3 regions of the Streptomyces sp. NEAU-174 genome follow, and region 3 is predicted to be linked to each of the others. Evidence: riboswitches for the same ligand, from Rfam matches in the RefSeq annotation. Region 3 holds a riboswitch; each other region holds the start of a gene.
What was found. A riboswitch is a leader RNA that binds a small molecule or an ion and turns the genes downstream of it on or off. The one in region 3 is predicted to bind cobalamin.
Positions count from the first base shown of each region.

Region 1: another riboswitch for cobalamin. It lies ahead of ACT2CW_RS41325 (cobalamin biosynthesis protein); the one in region 3 lies ahead of metE (5-methyltetrahydropteroyltriglutamate--homocysteine S-methyltransferase).
Region 2: another riboswitch for cobalamin. It lies ahead of ACT2CW_RS11785 (ribonucleoside-diphosphate reductase subunit alpha); the one in region 3 lies ahead of metE (5-methyltetrahydropteroyltriglutamate--homocysteine S-methyltransferase).

Region 1 covers NZ_JBQTCE010000020.1:63,987-73,970, reverse strand. The annotation lists gene ACT2CW_RS41335 (putative cobaltochelatase) at 1-1,130, opposite strand, end outside; gene ACT2CW_RS41330 (cobyric acid synthase) at 1,189-2,808, opposite strand; gene ACT2CW_RS41325 (cobalamin biosynthesis protein) at 2,805-3,788, opposite strand; cobalamin riboswitch at 3,935-4,152, opposite strand; gene ACT2CW_RS41320 (hypothetical protein) at 4,295-4,546, opposite strand; gene ACT2CW_RS41315 (anion permease) at 4,560-5,840, opposite strand; gene ACT2CW_RS41310 (class II aldolase/adducin family protein) at 6,212-6,898, shown strand; gene ACT2CW_RS41305 (alpha/beta hydrolase) at 6,988-8,115, shown strand; gene ACT2CW_RS41300 (hypothetical protein) at 8,313-9,773, shown strand; gene abc-f (ribosomal protection-like ABC-F family protein) at 9,945-9,984, shown strand, end outside.
Region 2 covers NZ_JBQTCE010000003.1:531,450-541,433, reverse strand. The annotation lists gene ACT2CW_RS11785 (ribonucleoside-diphosphate reductase subunit alpha) at 1-2,293, opposite strand, end outside; adenosylcobalamin-variant (AdoCbl-variant) riboswitch at 2,476-2,577, opposite strand; gene ACT2CW_RS11780 (ABC transporter ATP-binding protein) at 2,718-3,551, opposite strand; gene ACT2CW_RS11775 (ABC transporter permease) at 3,544-4,461, opposite strand; gene ACT2CW_RS11770 (TetR/AcrR family transcriptional regulator) at 4,588-5,208, shown strand; gene ACT2CW_RS11765 (GNAT family N-acetyltransferase) at 5,222-5,728, opposite strand; gene ACT2CW_RS11760 (DUF7196 family protein) at 5,762-5,932, opposite strand; gene ACT2CW_RS11755 (hypothetical protein) at 5,993-6,280, opposite strand; gene ACT2CW_RS11750 (IPT/TIG domain-containing protein) at 6,818-7,765, shown strand; gene ACT2CW_RS11745 (nitroreductase) at 7,909-8,574, shown strand; gene ACT2CW_RS11740 (FAD-dependent oxidoreductase) at 8,689-9,984, shown strand, end outside.
Region 3 covers NZ_JBQTCE010000007.1:134,177-144,160, forward strand. The annotation lists gene ileS (isoleucine--tRNA ligase) at 1-2,899, opposite strand, end outside; gene ACT2CW_RS21295 (hypothetical protein) at 3,197-3,424, shown strand; cobalamin riboswitch at 3,493-3,713, shown strand; gene metE (5-methyltetrahydropteroyltriglutamate--homocysteine S-methyltransferase) at 3,881-6,199, shown strand; gene ACT2CW_RS21305 (helix-turn-helix transcriptional regulator) at 6,140-7,057, opposite strand; gene ACT2CW_RS21310 (SDR family NAD(P)-dependent oxidoreductase) at 7,208-8,140, shown strand; gene ACT2CW_RS21315 (alkene reductase) at 8,200-9,264, opposite strand; gene ACT2CW_RS21320 (MarR family winged helix-turn-helix transcriptional regulator) at 9,414-9,944, shown strand; gene ACT2CW_RS21325 (Lrp/AsnC family transcriptional regulator) at 9,946-9,984, opposite strand, start outside.

The DNA.
Region 1 (9,984 bases), on a different contig from region 3:
TCCCCCGGCCCGTCACCCGCGCCCTCCTGCGGTCCGCCCTCGGGGCCGCCCGGGTCGTCCGGTCCGGAGCCGCCCGGCCCGTCCTCGGGGCCCGGGTCCGGATCCGGCTCCGGGTCGTCCTCCTCGAACCGCCGCAGGATCTCGTCCAGTTTGTCCTCGTCGAGCCCCGGCGCGTCGAACGGCGCCCGCCGCCTGCGGTGGGGGAGCGACAACAGCGCGGCCCCCCGTACGTCCTCGGTCCGGACGTCGGTGCGCCCCGCCCAGGCGGCCAGCGCGGTCGCCGTACGGGCCGTCACGATGTCCGCGCGCATCCCGTCCACCTCGAACCCGGCGCACACCGCCGCGATCTGCCGCAGCGCGCGGTCGCCGAGAGCCACCCGCGGCAGCAGGGAGCGCGCCGCCGCGATGCGCTCCCGCAGGGCCTCCTCGTCCGCCGCCCAGCGCGCCGCGAACCCCTCGGGGTCCTCGTCGTACGCCAGCCGCCGCCGCACCACCTCGACCCGCTCCTCGGTGTCGCGGGACGCCGCGACCTCCACCGTGAGGCCGAAGCGGTCCAGCAACTGCGGCCGCAGCTCGCCCTCTTCGGGGTTCATGGTGCCCACCAGGAGGAAGCGCGCCGCGTGCCGTACGGACACCCCCTCGCGCTCCACGTAGGAGGCGCCCATGGCGGCCGCGTCGAGCAGCAGGTCGATCAGATGGTCGTGCAGCAGGTTGACCTCGTCGACGTAGAGCACCCCGCGGTGGGCGTCCGCGAGCAGCCCGGGCTCGAACGCCTTCACGCCGTCCGACAGCGCCCGCTCGATGTCCAGCGCGCCCACCAGCCGGTCCTCGGAGGCGCCCACGGGCAGTTCGACCATCCGCGCGGGGCGCGCCTCGCCCGTGCCCGGCTCATGGGGTCCGTCCGGGCAGGACGGGTCGGGCGCGGCGGGATCGCAGGAGAACCGGCACCCGGCCACCACGTCCACCTCGGGCAGCAGCGAGGCGATCGCCCTTACGGCGGTGCTCTTGGCCGTGCCCTTCTCGCCGCGCACCAGGACGCCGCCCACGGCGGGTGAGACGGCGTTGAGGAGCAGGCCGAGCCGCAGGCCGTCCATGCCGACGATCGCGCTGAAGGGGTAGGTGGTGGTCACGCGGTGATACCTCCTGGGGTGCGTGGGCACAGCGGTCCGGTGTGGGGGCGGGGGCTCGTCATGGCGTCCCCCCTGGGACCCCCGGAGGGACGAACGGCAGCCCCTCCGGGACGCCCTCCTCGATGAGCCGCAGCAGCGCGTCCGTGTCGGCGTGCTCCTCGATCAGGTCGCCGAGGCGGTCGAGCTGCTCCTCGCGCAGCTCGCCGAAGCGGGTGTCCGGCGCGGGGACGAACGCCCGGCCCGCCGCGGCGGCCACCCGCCGCAGAAACGCCCGCCGGAAGCCGTCGCTCTCCAGCGAGCCGTGCCAGTGCGTGCCCCACACCGAGCCCACCCGGCAGCCGTCCAGGAAGGGCTCCTCGGCCCCGTCCAGCAGCTCGGCGACCCCGTGGTGGATCTCGTAGCCCTCCACCCGCTCGCCGAGCGCCTCGCCCACCGGCCGGGCCAGGGTCTTCTCGGCCGCGAACCGCACCCGCACCGGCAGCAGCCCGAGCCCGGCGACCGTCCCGGCCTTCGACTCGACCTCGTCCTCGATGCGCTCCCCGAGCGCCTGGAAGCCGCCGCAGACGCCCAGCACCGGACGGCCCTCGACGGCCCGCCGGGCGATCGCGTCGGCCAGCCCGCGCTCACGCAGCCACTCCAGCGCCCTTACGGTGCCCCTGGTGCCCGGCAGCACCACCAGGTCGGCGTCGGCCAGTTCCTCGGGCCGGTCCACGAACCGCACGATCACGCCCGGCTCTGCCGCCAGCGCGTCCACGTCCGTGAAGTTGGACATCAGCGGCACGGCGGCCACCGCGATCCGCAGGACGTCCGCGCCGTAAGGGGGCGCCACGACGCTCTCCCGCACCGCGCCGCGCAGCGACACCCGCAGCCCGTCCTCCTCGTCGATGCCCAGCCCGTGGGCGAACGGGAGCACCCCGACGGTCGGGCGCCCGGTGAGGTCGCGCAGCATCTCGAGGCCGGGCTCCAGAAGGCTCGCATCGCCGCGGAACTTGTTCACCAGGTAGGCGGCCACATGCCGTTGATCGGCGGCCGACAGCAGCGCGGTCGTGCCGAAGAAGGACGCGAAGACACCACCGCGGTCGATGTCCCCGACCACCACGACCGGAAGCCCGGCGGCGCGCGCAAGACCCATGTTGACGATGTCGGTGCGGCGCAGATTGATCTCGGCGGGGCTGCCCGCGCCCTCGCAGATCACCGCGTCATGGGTGCGCCGCAGCTCCTCCAGGCACTCCGTGACGGTCCCCAGCAGCGCCTCCCGCCCTGTGGAGACCCTCTCGCCGGGTGAGGGGGCCCCGGGCCCGCCGAAGTAGCCACGCGCGCTCAGCTCGCCCACCGGCTTGCCCAGCAGCACCACCTGGCTGCTGCGGTCGCCGCCCGGCTTCAGCAGGACCGGGTTCATCAGCGCACTGGGCTCGACGCGCGCGGCGGCCGCCTGCATGGCCTGCGCCCGCCCGATCTCCGCCCCCTCCCGGGTGACGAAGGAGTTGAGCGACATGTTCTGCGCCTTGAAGGGCGCCACGCTGACGCCCTTACGGGCGAGCCACCGGCAGATCCCGGCCGTCACCACGCTCTTGCCCGCGTCGGAGGTCGTGCCCGCGACGAGCAGCCCCCCGCCGCGTGCCCCGGAGCCGCGTGCCCCGGAACCCTCCGTGCCGCCCTTACCGCGTATCCCGCTCATCCGCCGCCCCTTCCCAAGGCCCGGGGCCGCCCCGTCAACGCCCTCAGGACCGGCCGGGCCGCCATGGACACCCCGAGCGCCAGCACGCCGACGCGCCGCGACAGCCGTATCGCCCGCTCGATGTCGGCCGACTCCACCGGCCGCCCGCCGGAGTTGAGCACCGGCCGGTGCTCGACCCGGCCGCCGTACGCGAGGGTGCCGCCCAGCCGGACGCCGAGCGCGCCCGCGAAGGACGCCTCCACGGGGCCCGCGTTGGGGCTCGGATGGCGTCCGCCGTCGCGCCGCCAGGCGCGCCACGCACCGCGCGGATCGGGGCCCGCGAGCGTCGCCAGGGCCGCCGTAAGGCGCGCACCGGGCCAGCCGGCCACATCGTCCAGCCGGGCCGCCGCCCAGCCGAACCGCCGGTAGCGCGGCGACTTGTGGCCCACCATGGCGTCCAGGGTGTTGACGGCGCGGAATCCTATGAGCCCCGGCACGCCGCCCACGGCGCCCCACACCAGCGCGCCCACGACGGCGTCGGAGGTGTTCTCGGCCACCGATTCGACCACCGCGCGGGCGATCTGCGGCCCGTCCAGCGCCTGCGGATCGCGGCCGCACAGATGCGGCAGCCGCTCCCGGGCGACCTCGAGGTCCCCGGCGGCCAGCGCCCCGCCGACGGCCCGTGCCTCCCGGCCCAGGCTCGTGCCGCCCAGCACGGCCCAGGTGGCGGCGGCGGTCAGCGCGACCTCCGCGCCACGGCGGCTGCCGAGGCCCCGTACGGCGCGGGTCAGCAGCGCGGCACCGGCGGCCGCGCCGCCCGCGCACAGCGCGGTGTGCAGGGCCCCGTAGCCCCGGTGGTCGCGCCACAGCCGGCGCTCGGCGGCCGCGGCGGCGCGCCCGAACGCGGCCACCGGATGGCCGCGGCGCGGGTCACCCGTGGCGAGGTCGCCGAGGAAGCCGAGGGCCGCGCCACACGTGAACGAGGCGTGGTCGGCAGGCATCCGTCAGGCCGCCGTCACGCCTCGGCGCGGCGATACGGAACCAGACGGGCCGGAGGGGCCGGAAGAGCCGAGGCGGACAGGGAGGGCTGGCGGCGTGACGATGCCGGGCATGGCGGTATGTCCTCACTCAGGGTCCGCGCCCTGGTTCGACGTGACCGGCGGTGAGAGTCTCCTGGCTCCCGGATCCGCGGCCCTCCCGGTCTTCCAGCCCCGCGTACGCGACGAACCGTACGGACGAGCCGTGACCCCATACAGGCGATGGGAGGGTGCTCCCCGGTGACAGTGGCGGGACCGCGCCGGATTCTCACCGGCTTCCTCTCCTGCCGCCGTTTGGCTCGGGAAGTCCACCATGGGCCGCGAATGGCCGTCAACTCGCATATGACCTATGACGCCCGAGTGTGCCGAGCCCCACAGCCAACCGCCCCCCACAGGACGGCCGCCGGATGGTCGGCGCTGGTCAGCGCCACGATCCGGCGGCCGGTGGGTCGTTCGGGGAAGCGGGGTCCTCAGGCGACGATCAGATAGATGCCGTATGCCACGGCCGCGGCGCACACCGCGAAGCAGGCGTACGCGCCGGTGCGCGTGAGCGAGGAGGCGCCCACCGCGCCCCCGGGCACGGCGGCGGCCGTGCCGCCCTGCTCCGGCGCCGCCTTACGGGAGGTGCCGACGATGCCCAGGGTGAAGACGCCCACCATGCCGACGGTCACCGCGAGGCTGATGCCGAAGACCTGGCCGAGTGCCGCCCAGTCGATGCTCATGTTTCCTGGCTCCTTAGCGGGTGGTGCTGCTCGCGGCGGCGGGGGTGGGGGTCTGCTCGGGGGTCTGCTCGGGGGTGTGCTCGGGGGTGTGCTCCGAGGTGTCGTCCTCGGGGGCGGCGCTCGCCGCACCGGCGGGCGGCGGGGCCACGGACCGCAGGGCGGCCGTGACGGCGCCCACCGGCTCCTGGGTGCCGACCTCGTTGACGTTGGTGTGGTCCACGGGCTTGCGGCGCGACAGCATCCAGATCGCCCCGCAGGCCAGGACGGCGAGCACGGCCACCGCCGTGATTCCCGCGTTCCCCTGGTCGGCGAGGAGCGCGGCGGCGCCCGCCACCAGACCGGCGGCCGGCAGGGTCAGCACCCAGGCGACCACCATGCGGCCCGCGGTCGACCAGCGCACCACGGCGCCCTTGCGGCCGACACCCGCGCCCATGACGGCGCCGGAGCAGACCTGGGTGGTGGACAGCGCGAAGCCGATGTGGGAGGAGGCGAGGATGACGGTCGCGGCGCCGGTCTGGGCGGCGAAGCCCTGCGGCGGCTGGATGTCGGTGATGCCCTTGCCCATGGTGCGGATGATGCGCCAGCCGCCCAGGTAGGTGCCGAGCGCGATGGCCAGGCCCGCCGAGACGATGACCCACAGCGGCGGGTCGGAGTCGGGCGCCACCACGTTCCCGGTGACCAGCGCCAGGGTGATCACGCCCATCGTCTTCTGGGCGTCGTTGGTGCCGTGGGCCAGGGAGACCAGGGCGGCCGAGGCGATCTGCCCCGCGCGGTAGCCCTTCGCGGTGTCCTCGGGGGAGCGGTCGCGGCCGAGCCGGTAGGTGAGCCGGGTGGCGGCCAGCGTGGCGATGCCGGCCACGATCGGCGCGGCGACGGCGGGGATCAGGACCTTCATGACGATCGCGTCGCCGTTGACCCCGTCCAGGCCCACGGAGACCACGGTGGCGCCGATCAGACCGCCGAACAGGGCGTGCGAGGAGCTGGAGGGGAGTCCGGCGAGCCACGTCACCAGATTCCACAGGATCGCGCCGACGAGTCCCGCGAAGATCACTTCTGGCTGGATACCGGATCCCTCGTCGATGATCCCGCCGGAGATGGTCTTGGCCACCTCCACGGACAGGAACGCGCCGACGAGATTGAGGACGGCCGACATCGCCACCGCCACCCTGGGCCCGAGTGCTCCCGTGGAGATGGTGGTGGCCATGGCGTTAGCCGTGTCGTGAAAGCCGTTCGTGAAGTCGAACACCAAGGCCGTGACGATCACGATCCCGATGAGAAGCGTGATGTGTTCCATACACCCGGTCAATCAGTTTCGAAGGTCGTTAGTGGCACGGTGAACGTAAGGAAACAGGGTGAACGGGAGATGAACTGAGCAGGGCATCGGGGTGACATGGTTGCGGTGTCGCTAAAGCCTGGTGAATTTCAGCCTACGCTCCCATGTCGTAGGGGAGTTGAGCCGCGTTCGAGAGCCACCGGAGGCGGCCCCGAGGCCGGTCTCGCGTGCGTCCGCCGTCCCCTCACGTTCACCCGTCCGGAGTCGGGTGCCCACGAGGCACGGTCGTAGTCGCCCGCCGCGCCGGTCCCGCCGCCGCGCCCGCTGCGCCGGTCCCGCCGCCGCGCGGTCGGCGGCCGCCTGGAAGGATCGGGCCCCGGAGGTGAGGGCAGGTGACCCAGTCGCGATCCACGCGGCAGCCGCAGCCGCGGCTGACGCATCCCCTGCGGCAGGCATGGACGCAGGTGGTGAGTACGGCCCGCAGGACCACCGCCGACGGCCTGGTCGTCGGCACCTCGGGCAATGTCTCGGCCCGGGTCGGCGACACCGTCCTGGTGACCCCGAGCGGCGTCCCGTACGACCGGCTCGGCCCCAGGGACGCCGTCGCCGTCGACCTGGACGGACAGCAGGTCCTCGGCACGCTGAAGCCCACCAGCGAGCTGCCCATGCACCTCGCGATCTACCGGGAGACCGACGCCGAGGCCGTGGTCCACACCCACGCCGTCCACGCCACGGCCGTCTCCACGCTCGTCGACGAGCTCCCCGCGATCCACTACATGACCGCCGCCCTCGGCGGCCCGGTCCGCGTCGCGCCCTACGCGCTCTACGGCACGGACGAACTGGCCGCCGCCATGCTCGAGGCGCTGCGCGACCGCAGCGGCTGTCTGCTGCGCAACCACGGCACCGTCGTCCACGGCGCCACCCTGGACCAGGCGTACGACCGCACCGCCCAGCTCGAATGGATGTGCCAGGTCTGGCTCACCGCGGTCTCCGTCCCCGGCCGCACCCCCTCCCTGATCCCGCCGGACGAGATGCGGCGCGCCGCCGAGAAGCTGAGCGGCTACGGCCAGAAGGGCTGAGCCCGGCACGCCCCGGGCCCCGGCCCGGCGGTCACCCGGCCGGGTACGCCCGCTGGCCGGGGGCCGCCTCGCCGACCACACTGGGAGGGATGCGTCTGCGAACAACGGCGGTCGCGGCCGCCACCACCCTGCTGAGTGTCGGCGTGGCCGCGGTGGCGGCCGGACGGTACGCCACCAGCGCTGCGCTGAAACCGGCCCCCGACCGCCCGCTGCCGAACGAGGCGCCGCTGACCGTCCACGCGACCGCGGCCGGCCAGATCACCCTGACCCGCTCGCTCGCCTCGCTGCGCCCCGGCACCTACGGCCTCACCGGCCGCTCCTGCCACGCCGTCGTCGGCCCCGTCATCGAGGACGCCCCGCACCCCGCCGACTGCGTCGTACGCCGTCTGGAGCGGGTCACCCACGGCGAGCTCACCCCCGGCACCCGGGTGCGGCTGACCCCCCAGGTGCACATCGGCAACCCGCGGGACGCGCTCGGCATCGACCACGCCGACGTGGACGTGCCCGGCGAACTCGGGCCGCTGCCCGCCTGGTTCATCCCCGGCGAACGCTCCACCTGGGTGATCACCACCCATGGCCTCGGTACCACCCGTGAGCACCCTATGGTCGTCATGCCCTTCCTGCGGCAGTTGCGGGTGCCGGTGCTCGACCTCGCCTACCGGGGGGACCCCGGCGCCCCGCGCTCCGAGGACGGCATATCCCACCTCGGCGACACCGAGTGGCGCGACCTGGACGCGGCCATCCGCTACGCGGTGGAGTACGGGGCGACCGGGGTCGTGCTGCACGGCTGGTCCACCGGCGCCTCGATGGCCCTCCACGCCGCCGCGAACTCCGCGCTGCGGCACCGCGTCATCGGCCTCGTCCTGGACTCCCCGGTGCTCGACTGGCAGGCCACCCTGCGCGCCCTCGCCGCGGCCCGCGGCATCCCCGCGCCGCTGCTCCCGCTCGCCCTGCGCGCCGCCGAGGGGCGCACCGGGCTCCACGACAGCAGGCTCCCTGAGGTGGCCGACCCGGAGCGGCTGTCCGTGCCCACGCTCGTCGCCCACGGCCCCGACGACACCCTCGCGCCGTGGCACGTCTCGCGCGAACTCGTCGACCGGCGGCGCGATCTGGTGACCCTTCACACGGTGCGGCAGGCCCCGCACGCGGCCATGTGGAACGCGGACCCCAAGGCGTACGAGGAGGCGCTGCGGCGCTTTCTGATACCGCTCCTGTAGCGCCCGTAAGGCGGCCTCCCGCGCCGCCCGACCTCCTGTAGCGCCCGTAAGGCGATCGCGAAAGCGCGTGCGGGACGGCGCGGGAGGCGTTCGCGGGGCGGCGGCGGAAGCGTTCGTAAGATGGCGTGAACCCTTCGCGGCGACCGCCGGACGGGTGCCGATTGGGCTTTCGGGCCGTCAACGGCGAGACTGCTTCCGTGACGTCCCGTACTCCGCGCGACTCCCGGCTCCGACTTGTCCGTAACCGGCCGATGGCCACGGCCCGCCGGCCCGCGGTGAACCGCGGCTCAAGACCGGCGCCCCGTCCGCCGGAGGGCACTCCGCCCCCGTCGGAGCTGGCCCGGCAGGCCAGGGCGGGGCTCACCGGGGCCGTGGCGATCGCCCACTGGGCCGCGGCCGAGCACGGCGCGCCCGGCGCGCTGTCCGACGAGGCCGCCGCCCGCGCCGCCGAGGCGCTCGGGGTGAGCGAGCGGGAGGTGCGGACCGACTGGGACCGCGCCCGCCTCATCGGGCTCATCGAGCACCACGCGGGCACCACCCGCCCCGGCTGGCGGCTCCAGGCGTGGGACCGGGACGACAGCGCCGTGCTGCGCGGCTGGGTCGCGCTCCTGGACGCGTGGTCCCTGGCCTGCCCCGCCCCCGAGACGGCCGAGCCGACGGCGGTCGCGGAGGTCGTCGAAGCCGTACCGCAGCTGCTCTCCCTGCTCCAGCTCTCGGCCGGTCCCGTGCAGATCTCCGCCCTGCTGGACATGCTCCGGCAGCGGGTCGCCGAGCTGCGCACCGAGCGGTGCGAGGTCCCCCAGGAGGTCGGGGAGGACCGGGAGCCCGCCGGGGGCGCCGCGAGCGCCGACGACGCCAAGGACGCCGAGGACAGCGCCACGCTCGAGGGGCTGCTCGACTGGGCCCTGGACGCCCTCTCGTCCGTCGGGGCGCTCACCGTGCGGGAGGAGCCCCAGGAGGGGCCGGAGGGCGCCGGGAGCGCGGCCGAGGACGCCAAGGGCGACCGCCGGGAGGCCGAGCTGACCGCGCTCGGCAACTGGGCGGTGTGGGTCAAGCTCGAGCAGATCTGCGTCGCCGCCCAGAGCCCGGCCGGGAACATCGAGCAGCACGCCGCCGACATGCTGCGCGGCTGTGCGGGGCTGACCCCGGGCCCCGCCCGCGCCGAGTACCGCGCCTGGCTGGCCGCCCGCCCCGTCGGCAGCGCGGTCGTCGAGCTCATCGACGCGGCGCGCGGCGACGACGCGCTGCTGCGCGGGCTCGCGTTCGAGGCGCTGCGCGTCGTCGGGGCGCCCGCCGAGCCCAACGTACGGGCCGTCGTCGACGAATCGTGTCTGCGGCCTTACGCGCTCCTGTGGCTCGCAGAGCACGAGGGCGCCGACCCGGACGAGGCGCTGGAAGCGCTCACCCGCGAGGAGGCCACCTGGCTGTGGGTGGACACCGCCGCGGCCATCTCCGACCACGGGGAGAGCCCGCTGCTCGTCCGCCACCTGGAGTCCGCCGTCCAGGGCACCGTGCCCGCGCTGCTGGCGGAGGTACGGGCCGTGGGGCACCCCCGCACCGTGCAGGTCCTGGTGGCGCTGGCCGCGGCCCACCCCGATCCGGCCCTGGCCAAGGCGGTGCGCCGGGCGGCCTTCCAGGTGCACACGGGCGGAGCCTGAGGGAGGGGCGGCCGGGGGGAAAGCCGGGGCGCCGGGCGGAGGAAAGCCGGGGGAAAACGACTTGCCCGCCACCGCTAAACTAGCCGCATGGCAATTCTCCTCGTGCATTAGACGGCGTCGGCCGCCCTCGTCCGTCCCGTCCGCCGTCCACCCTGCCCAGGAGTAATTCCCGTGATCACCGCCTCCGGCGTCGAGCTGCGTGCCGGCGCCC
Region 2 (9,984 bases), on a different contig from region 3:
CCCGGGCGCTCTGGGCGATCCGGGTGGCCGGACGCGAGCGCAGGTAGTACGTGGTCTTTATGCCGCGCTTCCAGGCGTAGGCGTACATCGAGCTGAGCTTGCCGATGGTCGGCGAGGCCATGAAGAGGTTCAGCGACTGGCTCTGGTCCAGGTACGGCGTGCGGGCCGCCGCCATGTCGATCAGGGCGCGCTGCGGGATCTCCCACGCGGTGCGGTACAGCTCCCGTACGTCCGCGGGCACCCAGGAGAGGTCCTGGACCGAGCCATTGGACTCGCGCAGCGCCTCACGGGTCTGGGCGTCCCAGACGCCCAGCTTCTTGAGGTCGTCCACCAGGTAGGAGTTGACCTGGAGGAACTCCCCGCTCAGCGTTTCGCGCTTGAAGAGGTTGGAGACCTGCGGCTCGATGCACTCGTAGACACCCGCGATGGAGGCGATGGTCGCGGTCGGCGCGATCGCCAGCAGCAGCGAGTTCCGCATCCCGGACTTCGCCATCCGCTCGCGCAGCGCCTGCCAGCGCTCCGGCCAGGTGACCACCGCGTCCGGGTAGTGGTCCGGGTGCAGCACACCGCGCGCGGTGCGGGTCTCGGCCCAGGCGGGGTGCGGGCCGTGGCGCTCGGCGAGCTCGCAGGACGCCTCGTACGCGGCGAGCATGATGCGCTCGGAGATCCGCGTGGAGAGCGCCGTGGCCTCGGGCGAGTCGAACGGCAGCCGCAGCCGGAAGAAGACGTCCTGGAGCCCCATGAGGCCCAGACCCACCGGGCGCCAGCGGGAGTTGGAGGCCCCGGCCTCCTCCGTGGGGTAGAAGTTGATGTCCACCACGCGGTCGAGGAAGGTCACGGCGGTGTGGACGGTGGCGTCCAGGCGCTCCCAGTCCAGCTGCCCGTCCTCGCCCAGGTGCGCGGCGAGGTTGACCGATCCGAGGTTGCACACGGCGGTCTCGCCGTCGTTCGTGACCTCCAGGATCTCGGTGCAGAGGTTGGAGGAGTGGACGACCCGGCCGGGCTCGGCGGTCTGGTTGGCGGTGCGGTTGGCGGCGTCCTTGAACGTCATCCAGCCGTTGCCGGTCTGCGCGAGGGTGCGCATCATCCGGGCGTACAGCTGGCGCGCCGGGACCTGCTTGACCGCCTTCCCCTCGGCCTCGGCCCTGCGGTACGCGGCGTCGAACTCCTCGCCCCACAGGTCCACCAGATCGGGCGCGTCGGCCGGGGAGAACAGCGACCAGTCGGCGTCCGCCTCGACCCGGCGCATGAACTCGTCCGGGATCCAGTGGGCGATGTTGAGGTTGTGGGTGCGGCGGGCGTCCTCGCCGGTGTTGTCCCGCAGCTCCAGGAACTCCTCGAGGTCCGCGTGCCAGGTCTCCAGGTAGACACAGGCCGCGCCCTTGCGCCGGCCGCCCTGGTTCACGGCGGCCACCGAGGCGTCGAGCGTGCGAAGGAACGGCACGATGCCGTTGGAGTGCCCGTTGGTGCCCCGGATCAGCGAACCGCGGGCCCGGATGCGGGAGTAGGACAGGCCGATGCCGCCCGCGTGCTTCGACAGCCGCGCCACCTGGTGGTAGCGGTTGTAGATCGAGTCCAGCTCGTCCAGCGGGGAGTCCAGCAGATAGCAGGACGACATCTGCGGATGCCGGGTGCCGGAGTTGAACAGCGTGGGGGAGCTGGGCAGATACGACAGCGTGCTGGTCAGCCGGTAGAGCTCGGCCACATCGTCCAGCGCACGCTCCGAGAGGTTCTCGGCGAGCCCGCAGGCCACGCGCAGCAGGAAGTGCTGCGGGGTCTCGATCACCTGACGGGTGATCGGGTGGCGCAGCAGATAACGGCTGTAGAGGGTGCGCAGCCCGAAGTAGCCGAAGCGGTTGTCTGCGCCGTCGGCCAGCGCCCGCTCCACCAGCGCGTCCAGCCGCTCGGCGTGGGCGGCGGCGAACTCCGCGGTGGAGTCGGCGAGCAGGCCCTCGCGGTGGCCCACCCGGACGGAGGCCGAGAAGGAGACCGCGCCCTGCCCGGCCGCCTCCTCCGTGATGGTGAGCGCCAGCAGCCGTGCCGCGAGCCGTGAGTACTCCGGCTCCTCGGCGATCAGTCCGGCCGCCGCCTCGGTCGCGAGCCCGCGCAACTCCGCCTCGTCCGAGCCGGGATGACGGCCGCGCAGGGCGGCGGCCGCGACCTTGCCGGGGTCGGTGGCGGGCAGGTCGGCGGTGAGTCCGGTCAGCGTCCGTAGCAGGGCGGTCCCGGGCGCGTCGTCCGCTGCCTGAGAAGCCGCCTGCGCTGAAACCGGATCGGCGGGCGCGATGGTCACTGAGGTGCTCTCCTTCGCTCGGTCAGGGCCGGTCCGGATCACAACTCCGGACGGGCCCGAGGCCGCGAGGGGTGGTGCGACGGTCGCGTACGGGCATGCCGGTGCCGCACTCCTCGTACGCCAGGCACACCACGCAGCGTCCATCGGCCCAACCCTCGAGGCCGGGGGACGTGTTCACAGGGCTGTCGGCAGGCGCTCGGACTCACGGGCACGCCGAATTGAGCGCACACGTACACCGTTGCGGGACAGTTCCGGATTCCCACCGGATTCCCCTGCGGCGACAGCGAGGACGAGCATACATCTTGTGTTGGCCGACGCACGCGCCCCCATATCTTGTGTCGGAGCTGCGGAGTTTCGCATGAATGTGCTAGTGCGTTCCGGCCTGGCGAGCCGGCGTCCTGGTCAGGCGGCGGCCAGGCGGGGCCTACTTGCCGGTCTCCTTCTCGTACGCCTTGATGACCTCGTCGGTCGGGCCGTCCATCAGCAGCTCGCCCTTCTCCAGCCACAGCACCCGGTCACAGGTGTCCCGGATGGACTTGTTGTTGTGGCTGACGAGGAAGACCGTGCCGGCTTCCTGACGGAGCTCCCGGATCCGGGCCTCGGAACGCTTTTGGAACTTCCTGTCACCGGTGGCCAGCGCCTCGTCGATCATCAGCACATCGTGGTCCTTGGCCGCGGCGATGGAGAACCGCAGCCGGGCCGCCATGCCCGAGGAGTACGTCCGCATCGGCAGGGTGATGAAGTCACCCTTCTCATTGATGCCGGAGAAGTCCACGATGCCCTGGTAGCGCTCCCGGACCTGCTCACGCGACATCCCCATCGCCAGACCGCCCAGGATCACGTTCCGCTCACCGGTCAGGTCGTTCATCAGAGCCGCGTTCACCCCCAGCAGCGACGGCTGGCCATGGGTGTAGACCTTGCCGCGCTCGGTGGGCAGCAGCCCCGCCACCGCCTTCAGCAGCGTCGACTTCCCCGACCCATTGGACCCGATCAGACCGATCGACTCACCCTTGTACGCCACGAAGGTGACCCCGCGCACCGCGTGCACCTCACGCATACCCGGCGCGCTCTTCCGCCCCAGCAGACGACTGAGGGCGGCGGTGGCACTGCCCTTCCCCTTCGGGCCGCCGTTGACCCGGTAGACGATATGGACGTCGTCGGCGATGACGGTGGGCACCCGCGCCGGCGCGGAAGCCGCCCGAGCGGCCTGCTCGGCCCGCTCCGCCTGGGCACCTTTGTCGAGGGTCTGCTCAGCCACGGCCGTACTGCTCCTCTGCCTTCCAGAAGTACACGAATCCCCCGACACCGAAGAGCACCGCCCAGCCCAGGGCCAGCGCCCACACATGCGGCGGCAGGTTCGACGAGGGGTAATCGTTGATCAGGGCATAGCGCATCAAGTCCATATACACGGCCGCCGGATTCGCCAGCATGGCGTCGCTGATCCAGCCGCTCGCCCCCGCGTGTTCGAGGGTGCGGGCCAGCGGAAACATCACGCCCGAGGCATACATCCACGTACGCAGAATGAACGGCAGTAGCTGCGCGAGGTCCGGTGTTTTGGCGCCGAGCCGCGCCACGATCAGCGACAGGCCGGTGTTGAAGACGAATTGCAGGGCCAGCGTGGGGACAATCAACAGCCAGGCCAGCGCCGGGAAGTGACCGAAGCCCACCAATACGACGGCCAGCACGATCATCGAGAACAGCAACTGCTGGAGCTGCTGGAGCGCGAACGAGATGGGGAGCGAGGCGCGCGGAAAGTGCAGGGCCCGCACCAGCCCCAGATTCCCGGAGATCGCCCGTACGCCCGCCATGGCGGACGCCTGGGTGAAGGTGAAGACGAACACACCCGTCACCAGGAACGGAATGTACACGTCGTTCGGCAGGCCCCGGTTGCTCTTCAGCAGCATGCCGAAGATGAGGAAGTACACCGCCGCGTTGAGCAGCGGGGTCACCACCTGCCACAGCTGACCCAGCTTGGCCTGGCTGTACTGGGCGGTGAGCTTCGCCTGCGAAAAGGCCAGGATGAAATGGCGCCGGCCCCACAGCTGACGGCCGTATTCACGCAGCCCCACCCGGGCGCCGCTGACCGTGAGGCCATGGGCGGCTGCCACGGCCGCGAGATTCTCGGGAGGGTGGATTCGTTCGCTGTCTCGAACGAGGAGCTGGCTCACGTAGACACCTTTCGGCCCTGCGGCTGGCCTCGGCACTTACGACGGAACGGGTGCGTTCCGTCGTTGCGTAACCTAGAGCAGGCGACGATGGAACGCAACCGTTCCACCGTCGAGTAGGCTCAAGCCATGGAGAAGGAGCCAACCAAGCCCCGGCGCGTCCCCGCGGGCGCCGCGGTACTCCAGGAGAACGTCACGGACGCCATCCGCGCGGCGGTCTTCGAGGAGCTGGCGACCGTCGGCTACGGGCGCATGTCGATTGAACGAGTGGCGCGCCGGGCCGGGGTGGGGAAGGCGGCCATCTACCGTCGCTGGCGTTCGAAACTTCCCATCGTTCTCGAGGTCGTCTCCGCCTTGGCGAAACAGGGCCTGCCGACGCCGGACACTGGTTCTCTGCAAGGCGACATAAAGGTTTTGCTGGAAGCGACGGCTCGGGTTCTCTGGCATCCGATGGCCGCGCAAATCATTCCTGACCTGTTCGCGGAATCCGCGCGTAACCCGGATATGGCCCAGGCATTGCAAGCGGCAGTGCGGGATTCCCAGCGCGGGATCGCCGACGTGGTCATCCGCAACGCGGTCAACCGGGGAGAGCTGTCGGCCGACACGGACGTCGATCTCGCTCTCGACCTGGCCAGTGGCCCGCTTTACTGGCGCCTGAGCACCATGCGATCGCCCCTCCCCGAGGGATATCTGGACGGCCTGGCCGCGGCGACCACCGCTGCTTTGGCCGCCGCTCGTATGTCTCGCTGAGCGGCGGCCGGTCTCACAGCTCCACGGTGAAGGCCCAGAGGGTGATGTCCGTCTCCGGCAGGGGCGCCCAGTCGCGCTCCGGGGCGCGGGTGAAGCCCAGGCGCTCGTACAGGCGGTGGGCGGCGGTCATCGAGTGCTGGCTGCTGATCACGATTCGCCGCAGGCCCAGTGCGCGGGCCCGGTCCAGGCAGGCTCGCACGAGCGCCTCGGCGGCCCCGCGACGGCGGGACTCGGGGCGGACGGCCAGCATCCGGAACTCGCCCTCGCCGGGGCGGGCCAGCTCCGCGTACGCCCCGCCGTGCACGGCGAACGCCACGGCCCCCAGGACCTCGTCGCTCGCCGCGTCCGCCGCGACCAGCAGCTCGGCCTCGGCGGCCCGGCGGCGGGCGTCGCGCAGGGTGGCGAGATAAGAATCACTGTCCCCGAAGTCCAGGAGACCGTCCCCGAGATACACCCGCGCGGTGAGCTCTCCTATTGCGTCCAGCTCCTCGTCCCGCGCGCGCCTGATGGTGATGTCCATGCCCGCAGTCTGCCGCATGCCGGGTGCCCGGTGTCACTGGGTGACGGCGGTGATCACTCCGGTGGAGCCCGCGCGCTTGTTGGCGGCGTCGGCTTCCTGGTGGGTGACATAGCGCCGGACCGTGCCGTCCGGCAGCGTCAGCTCATAGACGACAACGGGTTGGGGCGGCCATTGAGCCGCCGTTCCGCCGCAGTTGCAGGCCATGGTCTTCCCTGCCTTTCCCTCGGGTCGGTGGTGAGTTGGGGTTGGGGTTGGGGTTGGGGGTCAGTCCAGCCATCGCGAGGCGACTCCGGCCAGGTAGGAGAGCGTCAGGGCGGTGGCCGGGAGGTGGAACCACGCGGTGGAGTGCAGCAAGGAGGCGTAGACGGCGATGGCAGCGGCCACCCATGTGCTGGTGCACCAGCCGCAGTTGACCAGGTAGGTGGGGCGGGAGTCGTCGCCGAAGCGGTCGGCGACCCAGATTCTGAACCCCGCCGCCAGGGTGTCCTTGGTGATGAAGCGGGTGATCCGGCAGGTGGTGCCGAGGGCGAGAAGGAACGCGGCGAGGCTCATCGGATCGTTTCCTCCCCGGGTGGTCATACGGGGTCGGCACGGCCGATGTCACTGATGAACCGATGAGTCGGCGCTGCCGATATCACTCATTAGAGGCATGACGGGCGGTGGCAGGCCATACCCCTTGGCGTGCATTCGCCCGAATAGCCGAGCGCTTGTCGTACAAGCTCGACGCCACGCGCGCCCTGATGCGCCAAACGAGTGATGGGCGCCGTGAGCCCTTGAGTGACGTCGAGGGGCGTGGATAACTGGAAGCGTGGCCGCCGAGGCCGCCCCATACCTCGTCGGCCACCCCAGGAGCCGGGCGAACGCCCCATGGCTCCGCCCTTCATCCGCGCACCGCTGCCGCGCACCGTTTCCGCGCGCCGACCGGCCGCCCACGGCTCATCCGTTCCTCCGGTGCGGTCTGTCTCGACCGCGCGGTGACGGCGAGGCGTCGACCGGCGGTGTGTGCACGTCCGTCGGCATGCCGCCGGCGCACATCACCGGAACCCGAACCGGAACCGGAACCCGAACCCTTCCCCGGGAGGACCGACCATGACCTCGACCGCTCTCGCGACCGCCGCCGCCACCAACGCCGCCGCCGCGGGCTACTGGCCGCCGGTGGGACCGCCGACGCTGCTCGCCGTGGTGCCCGACTCCGGCCCCGCCGCCGGTGGCAACTACGTCCGGCTGTTCGGGCAGAACCTGCGCGGCGTCACCGGTGTGTCCTTCGGCGGCACGCCCGCCACCATCGTCTACCAGGACAACCCCGGCAGTGGCTGGGGTGGCGGCGGAGGCGGTTGGGGCGGTGGCGGAGGCGGCTGGGGCGGTGGCGGAGGTGGCTGGCCCGGTGGCGGCGGCAACCCCGGCTACGACGGCATCGTGGTGATAGCCCCGCCGCACGCGCCCGGGACCGTCCAGGTCACCGTCACCACCGCCGCCGGGACCAGCAACGGCCTGCCGTACACCTATGTGGCACCGGCCCCGCCCGCCGCCGTCGCCATCACCCCGACCGTGGGCCCGACCACCGGCGGCACCGTGTACGTGATCACGGGCACCAATCTGACCGGCGTCACCAGCGTCACCTTCGGCGGAAACGCCTCGACGATCCTGGCCATCAACCCCGCCGGGACCAGCCTGATCGGCATCACCCCGGCGGGCCCGGCCGCGGGCGGCAACGTCACCGTGACCCTCACCGGCCCCGGCGGCAGCACCAACGTGCCCGGTGGCTTCACCTACTTCGTCGCGCCGCCCGCACCGGTGCCCGTCGCCATCACACCCGCCACCGGACCCGCCGCCGGCGGCACCGCGTTCACCATCACCGGCACCAACCTCGGCGGTGTGCTGGGCGTGCTGTTCAACGGCGTCCCCGCCACCGGCGTGACCGCCACTCCCACGACGGTGGCCGGTATCACCCCGCCCGGGGCGGTCGGCAGCGCGACCGTCACCCTGGTGACCGCCTTCGGCACGGTTACCGTCCCCGGCGGCTTCCTCTACGTCTGACCGCTGCGTCTGACCACGCACATCCGGTCGGACCGCGCCGGTCACCGGGCCCCTTCCACCAGGGCCCGGCGACCGGCGACGTACGTTCGAGCTGCTGAGGACGCACCGGTCACCTTTGCTCGTTCCCGGCCGTCAAGTGCGGTATGGATGTCTACGAAGCGGTCATGAGCCGGCGGGCGGTGCGTGGGTTCACGGATGAGCCGGTTCCGAGGGAAGTGCTGGAGCGGGTGCTCTCCGCCGCGGCCCGTTCACCCTCCGGCGGGAACCTCCAGCCGTGGCGGACCTATGTGCTCTCCGGCCCGCCGCTGGCCGAGCTCAAGAAGCGCACCGCCGAGCGGGTGGCCGCGGAGGATCGCGGGGACGAGCGGGAGTACCCGATGTACCCGCCCGAGCTGAGCGGTCCGTATCGAGAGCGCCGAGCCGAGGCCGCCGAGCGGCGGTACGCCGCACTCGGCATCCCACGGGACGATACGCGGGCCCGCCACAGGGCTGTCGCCGCCAACTGGGACTGCTTCGGCGCGCCCGCCGCGCTGTTCTGCTACCTCGACCGCCGTATGGGACCGGCCCAGTGGGCCGACGTCGGGATGTATCTCCAGACCGTGATGGTGCTGCTCCGCGCCGAGGGGTTGCACAGCTGCGCCCAGATGGCGTGGTCGGTGTACCGCCGGACCGTCGCGGAGGTCGTATCGCCCCCGGAGGGGCTGATCCTCTTCTGCGGCATGTCGATCGGCCACGAGGACGTCGGCGTGCCGTACGCCCGCACGGAACGGGCCCCGCTCGCCCAGACGGTCACCTTTCTCGATGACTAGAATCGCGTGCTTAACTCACGGATTATCTCCGCCAAGATGCATGGGTTGACTTGACCACGCCCCTTCATCGTGTGCATTCTGCACACGATGAACTCACCTGTGGAAGGCGAAGCCATGTCCCGTGTCCCGGAACCCGAAGTGATCATCTGCGGCGCCGGTGCCGCCGGACTGACACTCGCCATCGATCTCGCCCGCAGAAATGTCGGCTTCCTGCTGATCGACAAGGCGGCCGGGCCCTTCAGGGGATCCCGGGGCAAGGGGATCCAGCCCCGCAGCCAGGAGGTGTTCGAGGACCTCGGCGTCATCGACCGGATCGTGGCCTCCGGCGGGGAGTACCCCGTACAGCGCTTCTACACGGACGAGGGGCCGGTCGACCGGTCCGCCGTCGAGCTGTCCGGCCCGACGCCGGCGGAGCCGTACCAAATACCCCTGCTGGTCCCGCAGTTCCTCACCGAGCGCTGTCTGCGCGAGCGGCTGGCCGAGTTCGGGCACGCCCCGCTGTACGGCCACGAGCTCATCGGCATCGACCAGGACGACGACGGCGTGTCCGCGCGGATCGCCACCCCGTCCGGGGAGCGGACCGTGCGCGCCGCCTATCTCGTGGGCGCCGACGGCGGATCGAGCTTCGTCCGCAAGTCCCTGGACATCGGCTTCCCCGGCCGGACGCTCGGCGTGCGGGCCGTCGTCGCCGACGTCCGCGCCGACGGCGTCTCCGCGGACGCCTGGCACCGCTGGGGCCACAGCACGGACGCGCAGATCTCGCTGTGCCCGCTGTACGGCACGGATATGTTCCAGTACCAGGGGCCCGTCCCCTTCGACGTGGACATCGACCTGTCGGCGGCGGGTCTGACCGCGCTCTTCCACGAGCGCACGGGCCGCACCGACATCGTCGTCCGCGAGGTGTCCTGGGCCTCCGTCTTCTCGATGAACGCCCGCCTGGCCGACACATATCGGCGGGGCCGGGTGCTCCTGACCGGTGACGCCGCCCACGTCCATCCGCCGACCGGCGGGCAGGGCCTCAACACCGGTGTGCAGGACGCGTACAACCTCGGGTGGAAGCTCGCCGCCGTCCTGGACGGCGCGCCGGACCCCCTCCTGACCAGCTACGAGCAGGAGCGCCGCCCCATCGCCGAGGCCGTGCTCGGCCTCTCCGAGCGGCTGCTGGAGGCCGCGAAGAGCCGCTTCACCAGCCGGGGCCGCGAGGTCAGCCAGCTCGACCTCGGCTATGTGGACTCGCCCCTCACGATCGCCGCCCCGCGCCGGGACAAGGGCCCGCTGGCGGGCGAACGCGCCCCCGACGCGCCCCTCACCGGCGCCGGAGGGCTCGACACCCGCCTCTTCAGCCTCTTCCAGGGGCCCCACTGGACCCTGCTGGGCTACGAAGCCGACCGCGCCGCCGCCCCGACCGCC
Region 3 (9,984 bases):
CGGCCGCCAGTTCCTCGGTCACCTCGACATCGAGCACGATCAGCCCCGCTCCGCCGGGCAGCGCGGCGACGGCGCCCGGTCCGTCGGCGGCGAGCCGCAGCTCGTACTCACCGGCGAGCAGCTCCCGCCCCGCCGCCACGACGTTGCCGTCCTCGTCCGTGGTCCAGTCGTCGGTGGCGGCGGCGCGGATGACCTCCTGCACCGCCCCGCCGAGGCGGGGGCCGCACTTGCGGGGGTCGACGGTCAGCCGCATCCGGCCGTGGGCGGAGACATCGGTGGTGAGCCGGACGTCCTTGACGTTGAGCTGATCGCGGAGCAGCCCGGTGTAGGGCTCCAGCGCGGGGGCGTCGGGGTCGGCGATCACCAGCCGCGCCAGGGGCAGCCGCAGCCGCAGCCGGTGGCTCTTGCGCTGGCCGAGCGCGGTCGAGGCGACCTCGCGCACCCGGTCCATCACCCGCACCAGCTCCGGGTCGGACGGCAGCTCCTCCGCCGAGGGCCAGGTGGTCAGGTGCACCGACCGGCCACCGGTCAGCCCGCGCCAGATCCGCTCGGTGATGAGCGGCAGCAGCGGTGCCATCAGCCGGCACAGCGCTTCGAGCGCGGTGTGCAGGGTGTCCACGGCCGCGCGGTCTCCGGCGGTGAACCGGTCGCGGGAGCAGCGGATGTACCAGTTGGTCAGCACATCGAGGTGGTCCCGCAGCGCGGAGCAGGCGCGCGAGAGGTCGTAGTCGTCCATCGCGCGGGTGGCCGACTCGACCAGGTCACGGGTCTTGGCCAGCAGATAGCGGTCCAGCGGATGGCCGGCGTCCGTGCGGATCCGGCCCTCGGTGTCGCCCGCGTACAGGGTCAGGAAGTGCCAGGCGTTCCACAGCGGCAGCAGCACCTGGCGCAGGGCCTCCCTGCTGCCGGCCTCGGTGACCTCGAGGTCCCGGGCGCGCAGCAGAGGTGAGCTCATGAGGAACCAGCGCATGGCGTCGGAGCCGTCGCGGGCGAAGACGTCGTTGACATCGAGGTAGTTGTTGCGCGCCTTGGACATGGCCTGGCCGTCGTGGCCGAGCACCACACCGAGGACGGTGCAGTTGGCGAAGGCCGGGCGGTCGAACAGCGCGGTCGACATGACGTGCATGTTGTAGAACCAGCCGCGGGTCTGGGCGTAGTACTCGACCACGAAGTCGCCCGGGGAGTGGCGCTCGAACCACTCGGCGTTCTCGAAGGGGTAGTGCACCTGCGCGAACGGCATGGAGCCGGTCTCGAACCAGCAGTCCAGCACCTCGGGCACCCGCCGCATCACCGACCGGCCCGACGGGTCGTCGGGGTTGGGGCGGGTCAGCTCGTCGATGTACGGACGGTGCAGATCGCCCGGCCGTACGCCGAAGTCGCGCTCGATCTCGTCCAGCGAGCCGTACACATCGACCCGGGGGTGGGCCGGGTCGTCCGACACCCACACCGGGATGGGGGCGCCCCAGTAGCGGTTGCGGGAGATGTTCCAGTCCTTGGCGCCGCGCACCCAGTTGCCGAACTGGCCGTCGCGCACATGCTCGGGGGTCCAGCTGATCCGCTCGTTGAGTTCGAGCATCCGGGTGCGCAGCCGGGTGACGGCGACGAACCAGGTGGCGATGGCGTGTTGCAGCAGCTGTGTGCCGCAGCGCCAGCAGTGCGGCCGGGAGCGGGTGTGCGGCCGGCTGCTCAGCAGCGCGCCGCCCGTCTCCAGCAGGCGGAGCACGGTCTCGGTGGACTCCAGCACCGGGGCTCCGGCGCACGGTGGCACCTCGTCGGTGTAGCGGCCGGCGGAGTCGACCGGGTAGGTCCGGCCGATGCCCTCCTCGGTGGCGAGGGCGTGGTCCCGCTCGTCGAAACACGGGGTGACGGCCACCGCGCCGGTGCCCTCGCCGGTGTCCACGAAGCGCTCCGCCACCACGACATGGCTGTCGTCGTCGGCGGTGGTGGAGGCGGTGGCGGGGGCAGTGGCGGTCGCGGTGGCGGAGAAGTCGAACAGCGGTGTGTAGCGGCGGCCCGCCAGCTCGGCGCCACTGTGCCGGGCGACCACAGGGCCGCCACCCACCAGATCGGCGTGGGCGTCGAGCCGCTCGGCCGCCACCACCAGGCGCCGCCCGCCGCGCTCCACCACGGCGTACTCGGCCTCGGGGTGCACGGCCACCGCCGTGGCGCCCGGCAGCGCCCAGGGCTGCTCGGACTCCACCAGCAGCAGCTCGCCGCCGTCCAGCGGCACGCCCACGACCACGGTGGTGCCCGGCACCTCGCGGTGGGTGTCGCTGCCGTCGATACGGCCGCTGCTCTCGGCGTTGGCCAGCGGGGTCTCGCAGTGCGCGCAATACCAGGAAACCGAATGTCCCTGATAGATGAGCCCCTTGTCCCACATGGTCTTGAACGCCCACATGACGCTCTCCATGTAGTCCAGGTCATGGGTTTTGACGGATTCGTCGAAATCGACCCAGCGGGCCTGCCGATTGACGTAGTCGCGCCATTCGCCGGTATAGCGCATCACCGTCGTGCGGCACACCTCGTTGAACCGCTCGACGCCCATGCGCTCGATATCGGACTTGGCGGTGACGCCGAGTTGCTTTTCGGCGTCGAGTTCCGCGGGCAGCCCGTGCGAGGTCCAGCCGAAGCGCCGTTCGACCCTGCGGCCGCGCATGGTCTGATAGCGCGGCACCACGTCCTTCGCGTAACCGGCCAGCAGATGGCCGTAGTGCGGCAGGCCATTGGCGAACGGCGGCCCGTCGTAGAACACGAATTCTTCGGCGTCCTCGGCTTTCCGCGCCGCCACGGTCTCCTGGAAGATGTGGTTCTTCTCCCAGTAGTCCAGGACGTCGAGTTCGACCTCGGGAAAATGCGGTCTCGCGGGCACGCCATCGGCCCCGGCCATCGGATATGCCATCGCTCAGTAAACCTCGCAGGGTCGGCCCGCAGTGCAGTGAGGGCCGACTCTAACGAGGGGACGGGAAATGCCCGGTAATCGCGGAAACATCGGCATGCGCGCCGATGGCGCCCCGCGATTACCCGGCGATTTCCCTTCAGTGTGGCCGGGCCGGCTGGAACGGCAAGGTGCATGACGTGACAGCGGGTGACGCGTTACCCCATTGGGGGGACGTTGGGCCGCGGTCCGCCCGACAAAGGGGCACCATGCATGCGAAGCCGGTCATTCCCGGCCGCTCATCCCCAGCAAGGAGTTCCCATGCGTATGCGGACCGCCGCCCTGACCGCCCTGTCCACGCTCGCTCTCACCGCCGCGTCCCTCGCCGTCGGCGCGACCGGTGCCGTCGCGGAGGACGGCCCCGATGTCACCGTCGACAACACCAGCAGCACGACCACGACCTTCCCCGGCGTATGCGCCAGCAACCAGTTCTCCTTCGTCACCGTCCCGGTCAATCTGGTGGGCCAGTCGGACTCCAGCTCGTGCTGACCCCCCGCTCCACGAGCCCGTGAGGAGCGGTACCCCCGGCCGAGGCGGCCGGGGGTTTCCCATGCCGTAGGCTGGCCGGTGCAGCTGGTTCGCCCCGTCCGCCAGGCGGGACGCGTCGCAAGAGGGAACCCGGTGGGAATCCGGGACTGCCCCGCAGCGGTGAGCGGGAACGACCGCCGTCATACGCACTGGGTCCGGTGAGAGGACCTGGGAAGCGACGGCCAGTAGGTGTCCTCCTGAGGAGGGCGCGCCCGTGAGTCCGAAGACCTGCCATCTGCCCGCGTACGGACCACCCGTGCGCGGACATCCCGGTGACCTCGAGGGCGGGTCGGCGAACATGCACCAGGCGGACGACCGCGCGCCTGCCGCGCGACGTCGTGGCGTCCGGTCCGTCACCCTTCGCGCCCTCCTCCCGTCGCCGGGACCTCAGGGATCCATCTCGCGAAGGAGATCTCCGTGACCACCAAGTCCGCGGCCGCGGCGGCACGGGCCACCGTGTACGGCTACCCCCGCCAGGGCCCGAACCGGGAACTGAAGAAGGCGATCGAGGGCTACTGGAAGGGCCGCGTCACCGCCGACGCGCTGAGGGCCACCGCCGCCGAACTGCGCCGCGCCAACTGGCGCCGGCTGGCCGGGGCGGGCATCGACGAGGTCCCCACCGGCGACTTCTCGTACTACGACCATGTGCTGGACACCACCGTCATGGTCGGCGCCATCCCCGACCGCCACCGGGACGCGGTCGCCGCCGACCCGCTCGACGGGTACTTCGCGATGGCGCGGGGCACACAGGACGTGGCGCCGCTGGAGATGACCAAGTGGTTCGACACCAACTACCACTACCTGGTCCCCGAGCTGGGCCCGGACACGGTCTTCACCGCCGACTCCGCCAAGCAGGTCGCCGAGCTCAAGGAGGCCCTCGCCCTCGGACCGGCCGCGCGGCCGGTCCTCGTCGGCCCCGTCACCTACCTCCTGCTCGCCAAGCCCGCGCCCGGCGCGCCCGCGGACTTCGAGCCGCTCACCCTCCTGGACCGGCTGCTTCCGGTGTACGCCGAGGTCCTGGCCGATCTGCGAGCGGCCGGTGCCGAGTGGGCGCAGCTCGACGAGCCCGCTCTGGTCCAGGACCGCACCGCCGCGGAGCTGAACGCGGCCGCCCGCGCCTACCGCGACCTCGGCGCCCTCGCCGACCGCCCGAAGCTGCTGGTCGCCTCGTACTTCGACCGCCTCGGCGAGGCGCTGCCGGTGCTGGCCAAGGCCCCGGTCGAGGGGCTGGCGCTGGACTTCACGGAGGCCGCCGCGGCGAATCTGGACGCGCTGGCCGCCGTCGGCGGGGTGCCCCGCAAGCGGCTGGTCGCCGGTGTCGTCAACGGCCGCAACATCTGGGTCAACGACCTGGAGAAGTCCCTGGCCACGCTCGGCACTCTGCTGGGCCTGGCGGACCGGGTCGACGTGGCCGCCTCCTGCTCGCTGCTGCACGTCCCCCTCGACACGACGGCCGAGCGGGACATCGAACCGCAGATCCTGCGCTGGCTGGCCTTCGCCCGGCAGAAGACCGCGGAGATCGTCACCCTCGCCAGGGGCCTGGCCCGCGGCACCGGCGCGATCGCCGCCGAGCTGGCCGCGAACCGGGCCGATATCGCCTCCCGCGCGGGCTCCCCCATCACCCGCGACCCGGCCGTCCGCGCCCGCGCCGCCGCGGTCACCGAGGCCGACGCCCGCCGCTCCCAGCCGTACGCCGAGCGCACCGCGGCCCAGCGCGCCCACCTCCGGCTGCCGCTGCTGCCGACCACCACCATCGGCTCCTTCCCGCAGACCGGCGAACTGCGCACCGCCCGCGCCGACCTGCGCGCGGGCCGGATCGACACGGCCGGGTACGAGGAGCGCATCAGGGCCGAGATCCGGGAGGTGATCTCCTTCCAGGAGAAGACCGGCCTGGATGTGCTGGTGCACGGCGAGGCCGAGCGCAACGACATGGTCCAGTACTTCGCCGAACAGCTCACCGGCTACCTCGCCACCCAGCACGGCTGGGTCCAGTCCTACGGCACCCGTTACGTCCGCCCGCCGATCCTGGCCGGTGACATCGCGCGCCCCGAGCCGATGACGGTGCGCTGGACGGCGTACGCGCAGTCCCTCACCGACCGCCCGGTCAAGGGCATGCTCACCGGGCCGGTCACCATGCTCGCCTGGTCCTTCGTCCGCGACGACCAGCCCCGCGGCGAGACCGCCCGCCAGGTGGCGCTCGCCCTGCGCGACGAGGTGAACGACCTGGAGGCGGCCGGGACCTCGGTCATCCAGGTGGACGAGCCCGCGCTGCGCGAGACCCTGCCGCTGCGCACCGCGGACCGGCCCGCCTATCTGGCCTGGGCGACCGAGGCCTTCCGGCTCACCACCGGCGGCGTACGCCCCGGCACCCAGATCCACACCCATATGTGCTACGCCGAGTTCGGCGACATCGTCCAGGCGATCGACGACCTCGACGCCGATGTCATCAGCCTGGAGGCCGCCCGCTCCCATATGCAGGTGGCCCGCGAGCTCGCCGCCCACGGCTATCCGCGCGAGGCCGGGCCCGGGGTGTACGACATCCACTCGCCGCGGGTGCCCGGCGCGGAGGAGGCGGCCGAACTGCTGCGGACGGGACTCAAGGCCATCCCGGCCGAGCGGCTGTGGGTCAACCCCGACTGCGGGCTGAAGACCCGCGGCTGGCCGGAGACCCGCGCCTCACTGGAGAACCTGGTCACCGCGGCCCGTACGGTCCGAGGTGAGCTGCCCGCGTCCTGACCCGGACGCCCGGCCGGGGCCGGTGACGCGGAGCAGGTCCAGCTTGCCCGCGTCGCCGGTTCCGGTCGCCGCCGTGTAGGTGACCATGCGCAGATCCGCGCCGGGGACGATGAGCACATCGCAGTCGAGCAGGATGTCGCCGATCTCCGGATGCCGGATCGTCTTGCGGTCCGAGGTGTGCTGGGCGGCGGTCGCCCGGGTGGCCCAGTGACGGTCGAAGACCTCGGACTCCGCCCGGAGTTCCCGCACCAGACGGGCGAGCCGGGCGTCGGCGGGGTAGCGGGAGACGGCGTCCTTCAGGTCGGCCACGATCGAGGTTTCGAAGGTGTCGGTTCCGCGCTCGGGGCGGACGCGGAGCACGGGGTCGCGGGCGGCACCGGTGCCGAACAGGGCGCGGGCGAGGTTGCGTTCGGCGGCCGGGAGCACGGTGGGGTCGCCGTGCAGGGCGCTCCACATGGCGTTCCACCACACCAGGGTCCAGTCGGCGGTGAACACCCCGATCGGGACGTCGCCCAGGCGCGCCGCGAGCCGCTGGATGCCCGGGGGCACGTGGGAGCTGACCGTCCCGTCCCGCGGCGGCAGCAGCCCGGCGCTCCGGTACAGCTGGTCGCGTTCGGCGCGGGACAGCTGGAGCGCGCGGGCGAGGGCGCCCACGACCTGGTCCGAGGGGTGCTTCGCGCGTCCCTGCTCCAGCCGCAGGATGTAGTCGACGGAGAGCCCGGCCAGCTCGGCGAGCTCCTCGCGGCGCAGCCCCGGGGCGCGGCGGCTCGCCTTCGGGGTGAAGCCGGCGTCGGCAGGGGCGAGGCGGTCGCGCCAGGCGCGCAGCAGCGCGGCGAAGTCGGAGCGGGAGGTAGCCATGGGTGCATTCTCGCCGCGCGGCGCCGGATCAGCCTGGGTACTGCCGGTCCTAGTGACGGGGACGGCACTGGCCGGCGTGGGCGCGGGCGGCGAACGTGGAGCCGCCGCGCCCGGCCGGGCGCCATCGGCCGACCAGTGAAGGAGCCTTTTATGCCTGCTGCGCAGCACACCCTCGTGATGACGGGCGCGAGCCGCGGGATCGGGCGCGTCGCCGCGGAGCACATCGTGCGGCGGTCGCCCGGCGCGCACCTCCTCGTCGTGGCCCGCGCGTCCTCCGGCGCCCGGCTCGCCGAGGAGCTCGCCACGGGCGGGCACACGGTCTCGTACGTCCCGGCGGACCTCGGCTCGCTCCAGAGCGTCCGCTCCGCCGCCACCGAGATCCGCGACCGGCTGGAGCGCGGTGATCTGCCACCGCTGCGCGGCTTCGTGGGCAACGCGGGGACGCAGTACACCAACGCGCTGACCGAGTCCCCCGACGGATACGAGGCCACCTTCGCCGTCAACGTACTGGCCAACCACCTCTTCGTCCGGGTGCTCCAGGACCACTTCGCCGCGCCCGCCCGAATCGTGATCACCGTCAGCGACACCCACTTCGGGGACTTCAGGCACAACATGGGCATGGTGCCCGGCCCCGTCTGGAACTCCCCCGATGTCCTGGCCCGTCCGGGCGCCTTCGCCAAGCCGTCCGGCACGGCGGGCGGGCGCACCGCGTACTCGACGAGCAAGCTGGCCGCCATCCACCTCGTGCACGAGTACGCGCGGAGGCTTCCGGCCGGGATCGACGCCATCGCGTACAACCCCGGTTTCGTCCCCGGCACCGGTCTCGCCCGCAACGCCGGTCCGCTCTCCCGCTTCGCCATGCGGCGCGTGCTGCCGGTGATGGCCCTCACGCCGTTCGCCACCGGCCGCGGCGCTGCGGGCCGCCACCTCGCCGATGTCGTGCTGGGCACGACCGCGGCGCCGACCGGCTCCTACGTCGACCGCGCCCGGGTGGCGCGGTCGTCGGAGGAGTCCTACGACCCGGGGCGCGAGCGCGAACTGTGGGACGCCGTCGAGCGGTTCACCGTGGCATACGCGGCCTGAGCGGAGTGGCGGACCACCACATCGAGCACGGCTACGACCGTGGCCAGGAGGGCCGGGCCTCAGGCGTTCAGGTACGGGTAGTCGAGGTACCCCTTGTCGGTGCCGCCGTAGTAGGTCGTCTCGTCCGGTGTGTTGTACGGCCCGCCCGCGCGCAGCCGGGCCGGAAGGTCCGGGTTGGCGAGGAAGAGCGCCCCGAAGGAGAGCATGTCGGCCGTACCGTCCTCGATGAGCGCCAGCTCCTCCGCGCCGGTGAACCCGTCCGTCGCGGGGTTGAGGATGAGCGTTCCGGAGAACTCCTTGCGGAGGATGCCGGTCAGATCGCGGGAGTCCTCGACGATGTGCAGATACGCGGGGCCGGTCTCGTTCAGGCGGCGGATCAGCTGGACGTATGTGGCCTCGAGGTCGGGCTCCTCGATGCCGTTGTAACGGGTCCCGGGCGAGATCCGTATCCCGGTGCGCCGCGCCCCGATGGCCGCCGACACGGCCGCGACCACCTCGGCCGCGAACCGGATCCGGCCCTCGGTCGAACCACCCCACTCATCGGTGCGCAGATTGGAGCTGGGGGCAAGGAACTGGTGGATCAGGTAGCCGTAGGCGGCGTGCAGTTCGACCCCGTCGAACCCCGCCTCGACGGCGTTGCGTGCCGCCTGGGCGAAGTCCGCGATCGTCTCCCGCACCTCCTGGGAGGTCAGCTCGCGTGGGGTGGTGAAGTCCTTCATCCCGTCGACGGTGAACAGTCGGCCGGGTGCGGCGACGGCCGAGGGGGCGACCTGGACCAGCCCGTCCGGCAGCAGGCCGGGGTCGCCGACCCTGCCGACGTGCGAGATCTGGGCGAAGACCGTCCCGCCCGCGGCGTGCACCGCGTCGGTGACGCGGCGCCAGGCGGCGATCTGCTCGGCGCTGTGCAGCCCCGGGGTGTGGGGAAAGCCCTGGCCGACCACGGACGGCTGCGAACCCTCCGTGATGATCAGCCCGGCCGTGGCCCGCTGTGCGTAGTACGTGGCCATGGAGTCGGTGGCCGTATTGCCGGGCCCGAAGGCACGGGCACGGCCCATGGCGGGCATGACCAGGCGATTGCGGAGCCGCAGCCCGGCGAGGTCAATCGGATCGAAGGGTGTGGACACAACGACTCCCGGGGTCGGTGGGGCATGACGGTCGATGGGCACAACAGTCGGCAATGAGATCATTGGGCGGCCAATGATCTCGCGGCGAAGCCACCATAACCCATTCATTGGGTGGCCAATGATTGGTCGGCCACGATAGCCTTGCCACCATGACCACAGAGCCCCCGGACATTGACACGACGGAGGTCGAGCCCACCGGCGCCACGGAGGCCGGATACGGCGGCCACGTCAGTCAGACCCTGGCGCGGGTGTCCCGCCTGCACCGCCTCGCCGGGGGCAGGCTGCTGCGCCCGACCGGCCTCTGCTCCGGCCAGGAATTCCTGATGATGACCCTGTGGGACGCGGGGCCGGTCCGGCAGTCGGAGCTGGCGAGGGCGCTCGACCTGGACCCGTCGACGGTGACCCTGATGCTGCGGCGGCTGGAGCAGGGCGGGCATGTCACCCGGGCCCGCGATCCGCGGGACCGGCGCGTCATGCTGGTCCGGGCCTCGGAGCGGAGCTACGCCCTGCGGCCCAAGGTCGCGGAGACCTGGGCGCGGCTGGAGGAGCACATCCTGGACGGGCTCGACGACGGGGAGCGCGAGGCCTTCGCCAGGATCCTCATGAAGGTCGAGAAGAACCTCGCCGCGGAAGAAGCGGACGAAGCGGGAGAAGCGGAGGAGGCCGAAGAGCGCCCCTAGCTCAGGCGTGGCGTGTCCACGAGCCCAGCACCATCAGCGT